2 linked regions of the Cupriavidus taiwanensis LMG 19424 genome follow. The protein of the gene in region 1 interacts with the protein of each later gene in a pairwise test. Links are inferred from orthologs where the notes say so. Each region holds a gene or a part of one and is shown on either strand. Other genes may lie near its edges.

Region 1 (7,393 bases):
CGCGCTGCTGGTCGGCGCCTCGGTGGCCAATGCGCTGGGCTTTGCGCTGAACGTGCCGATGGTGGGCGTGCATCACCTGGAAGGCCACCTGCTGTCGCCGCTGCTGACGCGCGAGCCGCCGCCGTTCCCGTTCGTGGCGCTGCTGGTATCGGGCGGGCATACGCAGCTGATGGAAGTGCGCGGCATCGGCGACTACGCGCTGCTTGGCGAAACCCTGGACGATGCCGCCGGCGAAGCGTTCGACAAGACCGCCAAGCTGCTCGGCCTGGGCTACCCGGGTGGGCCGGAAGTGTCGCGCCTGGCCGAGTTCGGCGTGCCGGGCGCATTCGAGTTGCCGCGGCCGATGCTGCATTCGGGCAACCTCGATTTTTCCTTCGCCGGCCTGAAGACCGCGGTGCTGACGCAAACCCGCAAGCTGGCCAATACCTGCGAGCAGGATCGCGCCAACCTCGCGCGCGCCTTTGTCGATGCGATCGTCGACGTGCTGGTGGCCAAGTCGATGGCGGCGCTCAGGCAGACCGGCCACAAGCGGCTGGTAGTGGCCGGCGGCGTCGGCGCCAACCGGCAGCTGCGCGAACGGCTGGACCAGCTCGGCCGGCAGCGCAAGCTCGACGTGTATTACCCGGATCTGGCGTTCTGCACCGACAACGGCGCGATGATTGCGTTCGCTGGCGCGATGCGGCTGCAGGCGGCGCCCGAACTGGCGCGGCGTGAGTATGGCTACGGCGTGACGCCGCGCTGGGATCTGGCGGATATCCGGTTGCCGTCGGCGGCGTGAGGTGTGCCACGACACCACCCAAAGGCTCGCCGGCAACAAAAAAAGCCACCAAATTATGGTGGCTTTTTCCATGACCGCGACGGACGCAATCAACCGACGCGCTTGTCCCGCTCGATCACTGCATACGCGCTGTGGTTGTGGATCGACTCGAAGTTCTCCGCCTCCAGCACATAGGCCACGATACGGTCGTCCGCATTCAGCCGCATGGCGATGTCGCGCACCAGGTCTTCGACGAACTTGGGGTTCTCGTAGGCACGCTCGGTGACGAACTTTTCGTCGGGACGCTTGAGCAGGCCCCACAGTTCGCAGGACGCCTCTTCCTCGGCCATGCGCACCAGCGCCTCCACCGGCAGTTCGCCGGCCAGCTCCACGTTCATGGTGATATGCGAGCGCTGGTTGTGCGCGCCATACTGCGAAATCTTCTTCGAGCACGGGCACAGGCTGGTCACCGGCACCAGCGCCTTCAGGAACACCCGCGTGGCGCCGTTGCGCACTTCGCCGGTCAGCGTGACCTCGTAGTCCAGCAGCGACTCCACGCCCGACACCGGCGCGATCTTGCTGATGAAGTACGGGAACGTGACCTCGATGCGGCCGGCCTCGGCTTCGAGCTTCTCCAGCATCTTGTCCAGCATCAGCCGGAAGCTGGCCAGCTCCAGCGGCGCGCGCTCTTCTTCCAGCAGCGCGACGAAGCGCGACATATGCGTGCCCTTCTGGTCGGCGGGCAGGTGCACGTCGAGGTTGAAGGTGCCGACGGTCGGCACGATGCCAGCCGGGGTCTTCAGGGTCACCGGATAGCGCACGCCCTTCACGCCGACACGCTGGATCGGAATCTGGCGGGTGTCGGGGCTCGACTGGACGTCGGGCATCACGAAGGCGGGGTTGATGTCATTCATCTACGGTTTCCTCCAGGGTCGCGCCAGGCAAGCGCAAGCCCTTACGGTCGCGGCATTTTCGCAGTCCCTCCATGCCGCGCAACGAGTGTGAAACCACGGGACCCGGCACTGGCGTGCCGACCCGCAGCTGCGAACACAAAAAACGGAGTGTAAGGGAATTCGGACGCACCCGTGGCGCGGCGGCCCGAATCCCCTCGGGATGGCAGGTGATCAGGCCACGCGCGGGGCGACCGTGACCTGGGGCTGGTCCAGGCCAAAACGCTCGCGCACCGAACGCTCGATGCCGGCCGCGTCGAGGCCGCATTGCTGCAGCAGGAAGGCCGGATCGCCGTGGTCGACGAAGCGGTCGGGCAGGCCCAGCGTCAGCACCGGCTTGTCGATGCCAGCCTCGGCCAGGGCTTCGAGCACGGCGCTGCCGGCGCCGCCCATCACGCTGCCCTCTTCCACCGTCACCAGGTAGTCGTGGTCGGCGGCCAGGCGCTTGACCAGCGCCACGTCGAGCGGCTTGACGAAGCGCATGTCGGCCACGGTGGCGTCGAGCGCCTCGGCCGCGCCCAGCGCCGGCTGCACCATCGAGCCGAACGCAAGGAAGCCGACGCGGTGCCCGGCGCGCGCGCCGGCCTCGCGGCGCACCACGCCCTTGCCCACCGGCACCGGGGCCAGGTCGGCGGCAATTGCCGCGCCCGGGCCGGAGCCGCGCGGATAGCGCACCGCGGTCGGGCAGTCCTGCTGGAATGCCGTGGTCAGCAGCTGGCGGCATTCGTTCTCGTCGGACGGCGTCATCACCATCATGTTGGGGATGCAGCGCAGGTAGGCGATATCGTAGGCGCCCGCGTGGGTCGCGCCGTCGGCGCCGACCAGGCCGGCGCGGTCCAGCGCGAACACCACCGGCAGGTTCTGCAGCGCCACGTCGTGGATCAGCTGGTCGTAGCCGCGCTGCAGGAAGGTCGAGTAGATCGCCACCACCGGCTTCAGGCCCTCGCACGCCAGGCCGCCGGCAAACGTCACCGCATGCTGCTCGGCGATGCCGACGTCGTAATAGCGGTCCGGAAAGCGCTTCTCGAACTCGACCATGCCCGAACCCTCGCGCATGGCCGGGGTGATGCCGACCAGGCGCTTGTCGGCAGCGGCCATGTCGCACAGCCAGTCGCCGAACACCTGGGTGTAGGTCTTGCGCGCGGGCTTGGCCGCCGGGCGGATGCCTTCGGCCGGATTGAACTTGCCGGGGCCGTGGTACAGGATCGGGTCGGCTTCGGCCAGCTTGTAGCCCTGGCCCTTCTTGGTGACCACGTGCAGGAACTGCGGGCCGCCGCCTTCGAGCGCGCGCTCGCGGATATTCTGCAGCGTCGGCACCAGCGAATTCAGGTCGTGGCCGTCGATCGGGCCGATGTAGTTGAAGCCGAACTCCTCGAACAGCGTAGCCGGCACCATCATGCCCTTGGCATGTTCCTCGAAGCGCTTGGCGAACTCCAGCACCGGCGGCGCCACCGACAGCACCTTCTCGATGCCCTTCTTGGTGGCCGCATAGAACTGGCCGCTCAGCAGCCGCGCCAGGTGGCGGTTGAGCGCGCCCACCGGCGGCGAGATCGACATGTCGTTGTCGTTGAGCACCACCACCAGCGGCAGGTCCTTGTAGACACCGGCGTTGTTCAGCGCTTCGAACGCCATGCCCGCGGTCATCGCGCCGTCGCCGATCACCGCCACCGAGACGCGCTTCTGGCCCAGCGTGCGCGCGCCCAGCGCCATGCCCAGCGCGGCCGAGATCGAGGTCGACGAGTGCGCGGTCCCGAAGGTGTCGTATTCGCTCTCGCTGCGGCGCGGAAAGCCGGAGATGCCGCCCCACTGGCGCAGCGTGCGCATGCGCTCGCGGCGTCCCGTCAGGATCTTGTGCGGATAGCTCTGGTGGCCGACGTCCCACACCAGCCGGTCGTCGGGGGTGTTGAAGACGTAGTGCAGCGCAATGGTCAGTTCGACCGTGCCCAGGTTGGACGACAGGTGGCCGCCGGTCTGCGAGACCGATTCCAGCACATAGGCGCGCAGTTCGTCGGCCAGGGTCTGGAGCTCGCGCCGGTCGAGCTTGCGCAGGTCAGCGGGGGCGTCAATCTTGTTGAGGAGTGCGTAGGTCATGATGTCCGTTCGGCCGGCTCTCAGTTTAATGCGTGCGCAGCACGATCAGGTCCGCCAGGTCGCGCAGCCGCGCGGCGCGCCCGCCAAAGCCGGCCAGCGCCTCGTACGCCTCGGCGCGCAGCGACCCGGCCAGTTCGCGTGCCGCGTCCAGTCCCATCAGCGACACGTAGGTCGGCTTGTCATGGGCGGCGTCCTTGCCGGCGGTCTTGCCCAGCGTCGCGGTGTCCGCGGTGACGTCCAGAATATCGTCTACCACCTGGAACGCCAATCCCACCGCCGCCGCATAGCGGTCCAGCGCGGCCAGCCCGGCGGCATCGATCTCGCCACACAGGGCGCCCATGCGCACGCTGGCACGCAGCAGCGCGCCGGTCTTCATGCGGTGCATGGCTTCGAGCGCGTCGCGCGTCATGGCCCGCCCCACGTTCTGCAGGTCGATGGCCTGGCCGCCGGCCATGCCGGCCGAGCCCGACGCCCGTGCCAGTTCCGCCACCAGTTGCAGCCGCACCGCGGGTGCGATCGGCTCGGCCCCGGCCAGCACGATGAACGCCTGGGTCTGCAGCGCATCGCCGACCAGCAATGCGGTGGCCTCGTCATAGGCCTTGTGCACGGTCGGCCGGCCGCGGCGCAGGTCGTCATCGTCCATGCACGGCATGTCGTCGTGGACCAGCGAGTAGGCGTGGATCATCTCCACCGCGCAGGCGGCCGCGTCGCAGGCCGCCGGGGCCGCGCCGCTGACTTCGCCCGCCGCATGCACCAGCAGCGGGCGCACGCGCTTGCCGCCGCTCAGCGCAGCATAGCGCATTGCCTCGTGCAGCGTGTGCGGCACCGTGCCGGCGTCGGGCAGCGCGGCCTGCAGGGCGGCCTCGGTGCGCGCGCCCTGCGCCTGCATCCATTGTGCAAAGTCGCTCATGCCTCGTCCGTCCCCTGTGCGCCATTGCCGCCATTGCCGCCATTGCCGCCGTTGGCACCGTTGCCTTCGCCCGCCAGCGGCTTGAGCACGTCACCCTCCAGGACCCGCACCTGCTGCTCGACCCGCTCCAGCTTCTGCTGGCAGTAGCGCACCAGCTCGGCGCCGCGGCGGTATGCCGCCAGCGAGGCCTCGAGCGGCAGCTCGCCGCTTTCCATGCTGGCCACCAGCGTTTCCAGTTCGGCCATCGCCGCCTCGTAGGAGGCGGGCGGCGCCGCGGCGGCGTCGGCGGTATTGTCGGTCTGGACCGGAGCGGTCGTCGTTTTTGGCATATCAGGCCCTGGAAGCTGGAACCGGGGGAAACCCGGATGGGGAAGCCCGGATTTTACGCCAAAGCGCGGGCATGCCCCCATCTTGCAGGGGGAAACCGTGCCCTGTCCGGGTGCTTCCGACGCGGAAGTGACTTGTGCGCTCGGGTCGTCTTTCCGAATGCGCCCGGTACGGCACCCCGATGACGACCCGGGTCGACTTTTTCGCTAAAAAGGCAAAAAAATCAGTCCCTTAACTTTTCGGGTCGGGTACAATCCCCCGTTCGCCGCCAGGGGTTGCAAGAGTGTCCCCGCAGGGCGGCAGTCTTTCCCAAATCGATTCCATTTTCGATGGTTGGGTTGTTCACTGCTTTCACCTGTTCATCTGGGAGTGGGGATAATGTCCAATCTCAGCACCGCGCTCAACCTGGCGCCGGCTGATTCGCAACTGCCCGTCGGCGTCTACTTCGACGAAGCGCTGCATCAACAAGAACTCGAACTGCTGTTCAGGAATGGCCCGGGCTATGTCGGCCACGAGCTGATGGTCCCGGAAACCGGCGACTACCACACGCTCAAGGCCGAGGACGAAGGCCGCATGCTGGTGCGCAACGCCGCGGGCGTCGAACTGATGTCCAACGTCTGCCGCCACCGCCAGGCCATCATGCTGAATGGCCGCGGCAACAAGCAGAACATCGTCTGCCCCCTGCACCGCTGGACCTACGACCTGAAGGGCGAACTGCTCGGCGCGCCGCATTTCGACCAGCAGCCGTGCCTGCACCTGAAGCGCACGCCACTGCAGAACTGGAACGGCCTGCTGTTCGAGGGCCCGCGCGACGTGCGCGCCGACCTGGCCCGCCTGGGCGTGGCGCAGGACCTGAACTTCGACGGCTACATGCTCGACCACGTCGAGGTGCACGAGTGCGACTACAACTGGAAGACCTTCATCGAGGTCTACCTCGAAGACTACCACGTCGTGCCGTTCCACCCGGGGCTGGGCAGCTTCGTCTCGTGCGACGACCTGAAGTGGGAGTTCGGCGAATGGCACAGCGTGCAGACCGTGGGCCTGCATGCGGGGCTGAAGCGCCCCGGCAGCCCGACGTACCAGAAATGGCATGACGCGGTGCTGCGCTTCAACAACGGCGTGCTGCCCAAGCACGGCGCGATCTGGCTGACCTACTACCCCAACATCATGGTGGAGTGGTACCCGAACGTGCTGGTGATCTCGACGCTGCACCCGGTCGGCCCGCGCAAGACCCGCAACGTGGTGGAGTTCTACTACCCCGAGGAAATCGCGCTGTTCGAGCGCGAGTTCGTCGAGGCCGAGCGCGCCGCCTACATGGAAACCTGCATCGAGGACGACGAGATCGCCGAACGCATGGACGCCGGCCGCCTGGCGCTGCTCAAGCGCGGCACCAGCGAGGTCGGCCCCTACCAGTCGCCGATGGAAGACGGCATGCAGCACTTCCATGAGTGGTACCGCCGCGCCATGGCCTACGCCGGCTAGTGCGATCAGCGCACAACGCAACCTGAAACGGACCGCCACGGCGGTCCGTTTTGCTTTGGTGGGCGATGTGCGCTGCTAGAATCATTAGCCGGCGCGGTCGACGCGAGGCCGCAGAGCCCCGCTCGCGCGCCGGCACTCTCTCCTTCGCTCCTGCCCGCTTCACCGCGCCCTCGCCATGCAATCGCTCTGGATGCTGTTCGCCGCCTTCGCCTTTTCGCTGATGGGGGTTGGCGTCAAGCTGGCGTCCGACCTGTACAACACCGGCGAGATCGTCTTCTACCGGGGCCTGATCAGCGTGGTGATCATGTGGGTGCTGCTGTCCTCGCGCGGGGTCTCGGTGCGCACGCCGTACATGCTGTCGCACATCAAGCGCAGCGTGTTCGGCGTGACCTCGCTGATGCTGTGGTTCACCTCGATCTCGCTGCTGCCGCTGGCCACCGCGATGACGCTGAACTACATGTCGCCGGTGTGGATCGCGCTGATCCTGGGCGCGAGCGCGGCGCTGGCCGGCACCGGCGGCAACGCCGACCGCCGGCTGGTGCTGGCCATCCTGCTGTCGTTTGCCGGGGTGATCTGCCTGCTGCAGCCGTCGGTGGGCAAGGATCAGCTGACTGGCGGCCTGGTCGGGCTGATCTCGGGCATGTTCACCGCGCTGGCCTATGTCGAGGTGCGCCAGCTCGGCCAGCTCGGCGAGCCCGAAGGCCGCATCGTGTTCTATTTCTCGCTGGTCGGCATGATCGCCGGGCTGGCCTGGATGCTGCTGGAGGGCACCAGCCCGCATACCTGGTACGGCGCCGGCCTGCTGCTGGCAATCGGCATCCTGGCCACGCTGGGCCAGACCGCAATGACGCGCGCCTACAAGCGCGGCAACACCCT
Region 2 (7,328 bases), 690 kb from region 1 along the record:
TGCGCGAAATCTGGATCGATATCCTGAAGGGCCGCAACCTGCCGGCGCCGGAAGAGGCGGCCGGCGCAGCCACGGCCATGGCTTCGGCCCGGCCCGCGCCCGGCGCCGATGGCCCGGCTGACGCGCCGCCCGCCACCACGCTCGAAGCCGAGATCGTGCATGCGCGCGAACTGCTGCAGTCCGGCAAGGCCGTGATCGGTTCGATGTTCGCCGACGTGCGCATGGGGCGGGCACTGGAGGTCAGCGGCGCGCTGCTGCTGGTCGACGCGGCCTCGCGCTCGCTGTCGCGCCACGGGCAGGCGCTGCTGGCGCTGGCGCGGCTCAAGGCGCGCGGCGACGACAACTACCTGCATGCCTTCGCGGTCTGCGCGCTGATGATCGCAGTCGGCCGCACCCTGGGCCTGCCCGGCGACGAGGTGCGCGAACTGGGCCTGGCCGGCCTGGTGCACGACATCGGCAAGCTGACCGTGCCCGGAGCCGCCAACCTCCGCGCCGGCGAGCGCACGCCCGAGCAGGAGGAGGCCTACCGCCGCCATCCCTCCGCCGGCTATCGCATCCTCAACGAAGCCCGGCTCTATTCCAATATCCCGCTCGATGTCTGCGTTCACCACCATGAGCGCGTGGACGGACGCGGTTTCCCCTTTGGCCTCGTGGGGCACGAACTGAGCGTGCATGCCAGGATCGGCGCGATCTGCGACACCTATGACGCGCTCACCGCCAGCCATCCCGGGCACCAGCCATGGTCGCCGGCCCGCGCCATGGAATACATGGCGGTGCGCGTCGACACGCTGTTCGACCGGCACGTGTTCAAGGCCTTCTCGCGCACCGTCGGCATCTACCCGCTCGGCACCGTACTGCGGCTGCGCTCCAACCGGCTGGCGGTAGTCTGCGCGCAGCATGACGCCGACCCGCTGCGGCCCAAGGTGATGGTGTTCTACTCGGTGTCGCAGTCGCGGCCGGTGCCGACCGAGCTGGTCGACCTGCGCCACGGCGACGAGACCGTGGTGGCGTTCGAGAACGCGGCGGAGTGGGGCTTTACGGATGAGCAGCTGCTGGAGATGTATGCGCCGGCGGCGTGAGCGCGCCGCGCCGTTGCGTCATCGCGCCAGCCATTTGCCTTGCCCGAGCCGTTCATGCAGGAAATCCGCCAGCGCCCGCACTCGCGCGCTGTGCCGCAGGTCGGGGTGGGTCAGCACCCACAGGTCGGTGTCCATGGCGGCGTCGGGCGGCGCCAGCCGCACCAGTGCGGGATCGTCGCCGGCCAGCAGGCACAGCAGCATGCCGGCGCCCATGCCATGGCGGACCGCGTCCGCCATCGCCACCAGGCTGTCGGCGCTGACCACGCGGCGCGGCTCCGGCACGTGCTCGCGGATCCAGCGCGCCTGGGCCAGGTGCGACAGCGCTTCGTCCGGCACGACCCAGTCATAGGCCGGCCAGTCCGATAGCGCGGGGCTGTCCGCCGCGGCCGGCAGGCCGAGTTGCTGCAGGTAGCTGCGCGCGGCGTACGGCGCCGTTTGCAGCCGGCCGATACGGCGGCCCACCAGGTACTCCGGCGGCGTGTTCGCCGGCCGGATTGCCATATCGGCCTCGCGCCGGCTCAGGCTGAGAAAGCTGTTGTTGACCACCAGCTGCAGCTGGATGCGCGGATGCAGCGCGCGGAACGCGGCAAACAGCGGCATCAGCAGCGCGCCCAGCAGCGTGTCGGTGGTGGTCACGCGCAACGGGCCGCTGAGCTGGCTGTCCAGGCCGGACAGCTGGCGCTGCGCCGCATCGATCTGTTCGCCCACCCCCGCCAGCCGCTGCGCCAGCGCCTCGCCGGCCAGGGTCATGGCGTAGCCGGTGGCGTGGCGCTCGAACAGCAGCGTGCCCAGGGTGTCTTCCAGCCGCGCCAGCCGGCGCAGCACCGTCGAGTGGTTGACATGCAGGGCGCGCGCGGCGCCGGCCAGCGAGCCGGACTGGCCCACGGCCAGGAAGTACTTCAGGTCGTCCCAGTCTGCTTCCTGCATGTTTGCATAGCCCCTTTGCAAGATTCGCCAGTTTTCGTGCGGATCCGCACAGCCTACAGTGGCTGGACCTGGCCGGCAATGGGTGCCGGCGGGCGCTGAGCACAGGGAGGAAAACATGGCGATGGCGTGGACGCTGCTGGTGCTGGCCGGGCTGATCGAGATCGTGATGGCACTGGCGCTGAAACATACCGACGGCTGGACCCGCCTGGGCCCGACGGCGCTGGGCATCGGCGCCGCGCTGGCCAGTATCTACCTGCTCAGCGCGGCCCTGCGGCACCTGCCGGTGGGCACGGCCTACGCGATCTGGACCGGGATCGGCGCCATCGGCGTGACGCTGATCGGCATCCTGTTCCTGGGCGAGAGCGCGTCGCCACTGCGGCTGGTGCTGATCGGGCTGGTCTTCGTCGGCATCGGCGGATTGAAGCTGCTGCCGGCCTGACCTGCATCGGCACGGCACGCAGGGGAGGCGGGCGCGTTCGGTACACTATCTGGCCTAGTCCAAGGCCAGAACCGCCCCGCCATGAATTTCGATGCCCTGCTGGAGCTGTTCCAGCAACGTATTCCCGCCCATCCATGGGCGCAGATCGCACTGTACCTGGTGGCGCTGGGGCTGATCGCCGCGCTCGCGCAATGGCTGTTCGGCCATGTGATGTCGCGCATCGCCCACCGGGTGCTGAAGGTGTGGGGCAAGACCCCGTGGAGCACGGCGCTGACGCGCCATCGTGCCTACCGGCGCTTCGGCTATGCGGTGGGCTTTGCCGTGATCACCGTCGGCATCGGCGAAGTCCCGCATATGGGCCGCTATGCGCTGGCGATCGAGCGCCTCGCGCATGCCAGCCTGTGGGTGTGCTTCTTCCTGATGCTCGGCGGCGTGCTGGGCGCCTGGCAGGACGTGTATGCCGCCAGCCGCCGCGCGCAGACGCGTTCGATCAAGGGCTATATCCAGGTGGGACGGCTGGGGCTGGGGCTGGTGTGCGCGGTGCTGGTGCTGTCGATCCTGATCAACCGCTCGCCGCTGTGGATGCTGTCCGGCCTGGGCGCGTTGTCGGCGGTGCTGCTGCTGGTGTTCAAGGACACGCTGCTGTCGCTGGTGGCGAGCACGCAGCTGACCTCCAACGACATGCTGCGCATCGGCGACTGGATCGAAATGCCCCAGTGCAATGCCGACGGCTACGTCAAGGACATCGCGCTGCATACGGTCAAGGTGCAGAACTGGGACAACACCGTGACCACGGTGCCGACCTACAAGCTGTTCTCGGAGAGCTATCGCAACTACCGCCAGATGTTCGAGTCCGGCGCGCGCCGGATCAAGCGCACCTTGCGATTGGATGCGGGCAGCGTGCGCTTCCTGGAAGACCGCGAAGTCCACGCGCTGATGCGCTTCCGCCTGCTGCACGACTATTTGGAAGAAAAGCAGCGCGAGGTCGACGAGGCCAACCGGCTGCTGATCGCCGCCGGCAACGACCCGGTCAACCGGCGCCGGCTGACCAATATCGGCACGTTCCGCGCCTATGGCATTGCCTACCTGAAGGCGCATCCCGAGATCCACCACGACCTGCTGCTGAACGTGCGCATGATGGAGCCCGATTCGCAGGGCATCCCGGTCGAGATCTACTGCTTTACCGCGCTGACCGCGTGGATGGACTACGAGCGCATCCAGGGCGATGTGTTCGACCACCTGCTGGCGATCCTGCCGGAACTGGGACTGCGGCTGTACCAGGCGCCGTCGGGCGCCGACCTGAACGGGGTGCGCATCGCGCCGGTGCTGGCCGCCGCGCAGGTGGCGGCGGCACAGGCGGTCCAGCATGCCCCGGCGCACGGGGCCGCCGCGGGCAGCCATCCGATGTAGCGCGCGGCGTTTCGGCGTTCTAGCGTTTCAGCGGCTCAGCCCACCGCGCGCGGGCGCACGCGGCTGGCGGCTTCCTTGGCCCGCGTGCGCGCGGTGTCGATATCGTCGGCATACGCCAGCGCCACGCCCATGCGGCGCCGGGCGAAGCTCTCCGGCTTGCCGAACAGCCGCACCTCGGTCTGCGGCACGCGCAAGGCCTGGTCGACGCCGTCGAAGACCACGCCCTGCGCCTCCACGCCGCCGTAGATCACGGCGCTGGCGCCGGGGCTGCGCAGCGTGGTGTCGACCGGCAGGCCGAGGATGGCGCGGGCATGCAGCTCAAATTCGTTCTGCCATTGCGTGGCCATGGTCACCATGCCGGTGTCGTGCGGGCGCGGGCTGACCTCGCTGAACCAGACCTGTTCGCCCTTGACGAACAGCTCCACGCCGAACAGGCCCATGCCGCCGAGGTCGGCGGTGACCGCCTGCGCGATGCGCTGCGCGCTGGCGAGCGCGGCCGGGTGCATGGGCTGCGGCTGCCAGCTCTCGACATAGTCGCCGCTGACCTGCACGTGGCCGATCGGCGCGCAGAACCGGGTTTCGACCTGTCCGCTGGCGCCGATCGCGCGAACGGTCAGCAGCGTGATCTCGTAGTCGAAATCGATAAAGCCTTCGACGATGACGCGGCCGTGGCTGACGCGGCCGCCGGCCATGGCGTAGTCCCACGCCGCCTTGACGCCTTCGGGGCCGTCGATCTTGCTCTGGCCCTTGCCGGAGCTGCTCATCACCGGCTTGACCACGCACGGGTAGCCGATGCCGCCGTCGATGGCGGCCTGCAACTCTTCGAGCGAATCGCAGAACTTGTAGGGGCTGGTTGGCAGCCCGAGCGATTCGGCGGCGAGCCGGCGGATGCCTTCGCGGTCCATGGTCAGGCGCGCGGCGCGGGCGGTGGGAATCACGCGCACGGTGCCGGCGGCTTCCAGCGTTTCCAGCATCGGCGTGGCGATGGCCTCGATCTCGGGCACGACCAGGTGCGGCTTCTCGGCTTCGATCAGGGCCTTGAGCTGGTCGGGGTCGCTCATCGCGATGGTGCGGGCGTGATGCGCGACCTGCTGGCCGGGCGCGTTGTCATAGCGGTCGACCGCGATCGTCTCCACGCCCAGGCGCTGCAACGCGATCAGCACCTCCTTGCCGAGCTCGCCGGAGCCGAGCAGCATCACTTTGGTGGCGGAGGGGGAAAGGGGCGTTCCGAGGGTGGTCATGGCGGGAAGGGCGGCGGTGCGAAAGGAAAACCCGGATTGTACGTGCTGCCGCGCGCCCTGGCGTCCCGGGCGCTAGTCTTCGGCGTCGCGCGAGCCGGTGTGGCGCCGCGCCGCCTCGTCCTTGCGGTCGGCCGCCTCGGCCTCGGCCGGGCTGGAGGCGACCCCGTACATGCCGTGGCGCGGCGTGCCTGGCGGCAGGTTGCCAAGTCCGGTGGGCTGGTAAGGATGCGGGCCGGGCGGAGGCTGCGAGGTATCGCTGGACGGATGCGCGCGGCCGGTCAGTTTCTCGTCCTGCGTGACGCTGTGGCCGCCGTAGTGGTAGTCGGTCAGTGATCCTTCATGCGCAGGGGCCGACGGGGCCGGCGCGCCGGAGATATCGGTCACCCGTACCGGAATCGACGGATAGACCTGCTGGGCGCCGGCGATCGCCATCTCGGGCGAGTCGAACTCGCCGTCGAGCCGCTCCGGTGCGCCCTTGCCGGTGCGCATTTCCAGATGCCAGCGGCCGTCTTTCGGGCCGCACACCAGGATTTCCTGTTCGGTCGAGGTCATGGGGGCCTCCTTGGGTCTGGGCGTTGCGTCTCTGCGCAGACAGGCAGGAACCGTTCCAGCGGCGCGGCCCGCGCCGTACCGCCCTGGGCGCGCGCCGCGTGACGCCAGATTTACAATGCGCGCCCGTTCTTACCGCCGCCGCGCTCAGGACGTCGCCATCAACGGCGGCCGCGGCCGCGTCGCCACCGCGAAAGCGATCTGCGCAAGCCCCGCGGCCAGCCCCAGCGCCACGCCGGCCTGCCAGGCTACGGTATAGGAGCCCAGTGCGTCATAGACCAGCCCGCCGCCGAAGGCGCCGACAAAGCTGCCGATCTGGTGGCTGAAGAAGGCCACGCCGCCCAGCATTGCCTGCCAGCGCAGGCCGAAGGTCTCGGCGATCCAGCCCGATACCAGCGGCGCCACCCCGAGCCACAGGAAGCCCATGACCGCGGCGAATACCAGCGTGCTCTGCGGCGTCGGTGCCGACGAGAAATACCACGTCAGCGCGAGCGAACGCAGCGTATAGATTCCGCCCAGCAGCATCAGCTTGTTGTAGCGGCCGCCGGCCCAGCCGAAGAAGATGCTGCCCAGCACGTTGAAGCCGCCGATCACGCCCAGCGCTTCGGCGCTGAGCATCGGATCCATGCCGCACACGTCCAGATACGACGGCAGGTGCGTGGTCAGGAACACCAGCTGCATGCCGCAGACAAAGTACGCCAGCGCCATCACCACGAACGGCGCATGGCGCAGCGCGGTGCCCAGCGCCTGGCGCGCGTTGTCCTGGCCGATGCCCGCCGGCGTCGCCAGCGGCAGCCGGTCGACGCGCCCGGCCGCCCACGCCGCCGGCAGCATCACCAGCGCCAGCAGCACGAACGCGGCCAGCCCGGTGCGCCAGCCATAGGCCTGGGTCACCATCTGTCCGATCGGCGCCGCCAGCAGCGCGCCGAGCGAGCCCGCGCCCGACACCAGCCCCAGCACCGTGCTGCGCAGCGCCGCCGGCACCGGCCGCGCCGCCACCGCCATCGCCAGCGCGCTGCCGGTGCAGGCCATCGACGCGCCGATGGCCACGCCCGCACCGAGCGTGACGCCGACCAGGCTGTGCGCGGTCGCCAGCAGCACCAGGCCGGTCACGTACAGCAGCGAGCCCGCCATCATCAGCGGACGGAAGCCGATGCGCGTGGCCCACGCGCCGGCGAGCGGCTGCAGCAGCCCCCACGCCAGGTTCTGCACGGCGATGGCGACGGTGAAATCCGACACCGAGATGCCGATATCGCGCGTCAGCGGTGGCATGAAGATGCCCAGGCTCTGGCGCAGGCCCATGGCCAGGCTCAGCATTACCGAAGCGCCGAGCAGGATCGGCAGCGCCGGGCGCAGGCCCTCGAAGCGGGAAGGAGTGGGGGAGAGGGGCACGGTGGGTCTCGTCGCGGGGGTTATCGTTATCGTTGTGGACCCCGGGCGCCTTCCATGTCTGCAATGTCTGCAATTTAAGCGGGCACTGAATATACCGCAGGGTAAGGCGAGGGTATGCCGCGGCGCCGGGCCGTGTCAATTTGGCTTTGGGGCGGGCCGCCTTCCGATTTGGCAAAGGGGGCCCGGTGAGCGGCCGCCAGCTCAGTCCAGGCTGACCTTCGACGCCCGGATGGTTTCGCCCCAGCGCTGGAAGTTCTCGGTCAGGTGGGCGGTCTGGCCGACGCCAGCTGA

What was found. Proteins that work in one complex are often made in the same cells at the same time.
Region 2: the proteins of RALTA_RS10840 (region 1) and purT interact in binary tests that used the Escherichia coli proteins (3 or more experiments, as listed by UniProt). The link is inferred for Cupriavidus taiwanensis LMG 19424 from one-to-one orthologs.

Annotation. Positions count from the first base shown.
Region 1 is NC_010528.1:2,363,076-2,370,468, forward strand. Bases 2,767-5,671 are described here. They hold RALTA_RS10840 (polyprenyl synthetase family protein), read right to left. Parts: upstream 4,709-5,671; coding sequence 3,824-4,708; downstream 2,767-3,823. Other genes in these bases: dxs (1-deoxy-D-xylulose-5-phosphate synthase), read right to left, coding at 2,767-3,798; RALTA_RS10845 (exodeoxyribonuclease VII small subunit), read right to left, coding at 4,705-5,037; RALTA_RS10850 (aromatic ring-hydroxylating oxygenase subunit alpha), read left to right, coding at 5,414-5,671. In the rest of the region: tRNA (adenosine(37)-N6)-threonylcarbamoyltransferase complex transferase subunit TsaD, read left to right, coding at 1-778; GTP cyclohydrolase FolE2, read right to left, coding at 868-1,671; more of dxs, read right to left, coding at 1,882-2,766; more of RALTA_RS10850, read left to right, coding at 5,672-6,517; RALTA_RS10855 (DMT family transporter), read left to right, coding at 6,693-7,393.
Region 2 is NC_010528.1:1,671,769-1,679,096, reverse strand. Bases 2,994-5,833 are described here. They hold purT (formate-dependent phosphoribosylglycinamide formyltransferase), read right to left. Parts: upstream 5,097-5,833; coding sequence 3,891-5,096; downstream 2,994-3,890. Other genes in these bases: RALTA_RS07625 (MFS transporter), read right to left, coding at 5,793-5,833; RALTA_RS07630 (hypothetical protein), read right to left, coding at 5,169-5,648; RALTA_RS07640 (mechanosensitive ion channel family protein), read left to right, coding at 2,994-3,855. Outside these bases: RALTA_RS07655 (HD-GYP domain-containing protein), read left to right, coding at 1-1,079; RALTA_RS07650 (LysR family transcriptional regulator), read right to left, coding at 1,098-2,006; RALTA_RS07645 (DMT family transporter), read left to right, coding at 2,128-2,445; more of RALTA_RS07640, read left to right, coding at 2,527-2,993; more of RALTA_RS07625, read right to left, coding at 5,834-6,962. UniProt on the Escherichia coli protein: Involved in the de novo purine biosynthesis. Catalyzes the transfer of formate to 5-phospho-ribosyl-glycinamide (GAR), producing 5-phospho-ribosyl-N-formylglycinamide (FGAR). Formate is provided by PurU via hydrolysis of 10-formyl-tetrahydrofolate.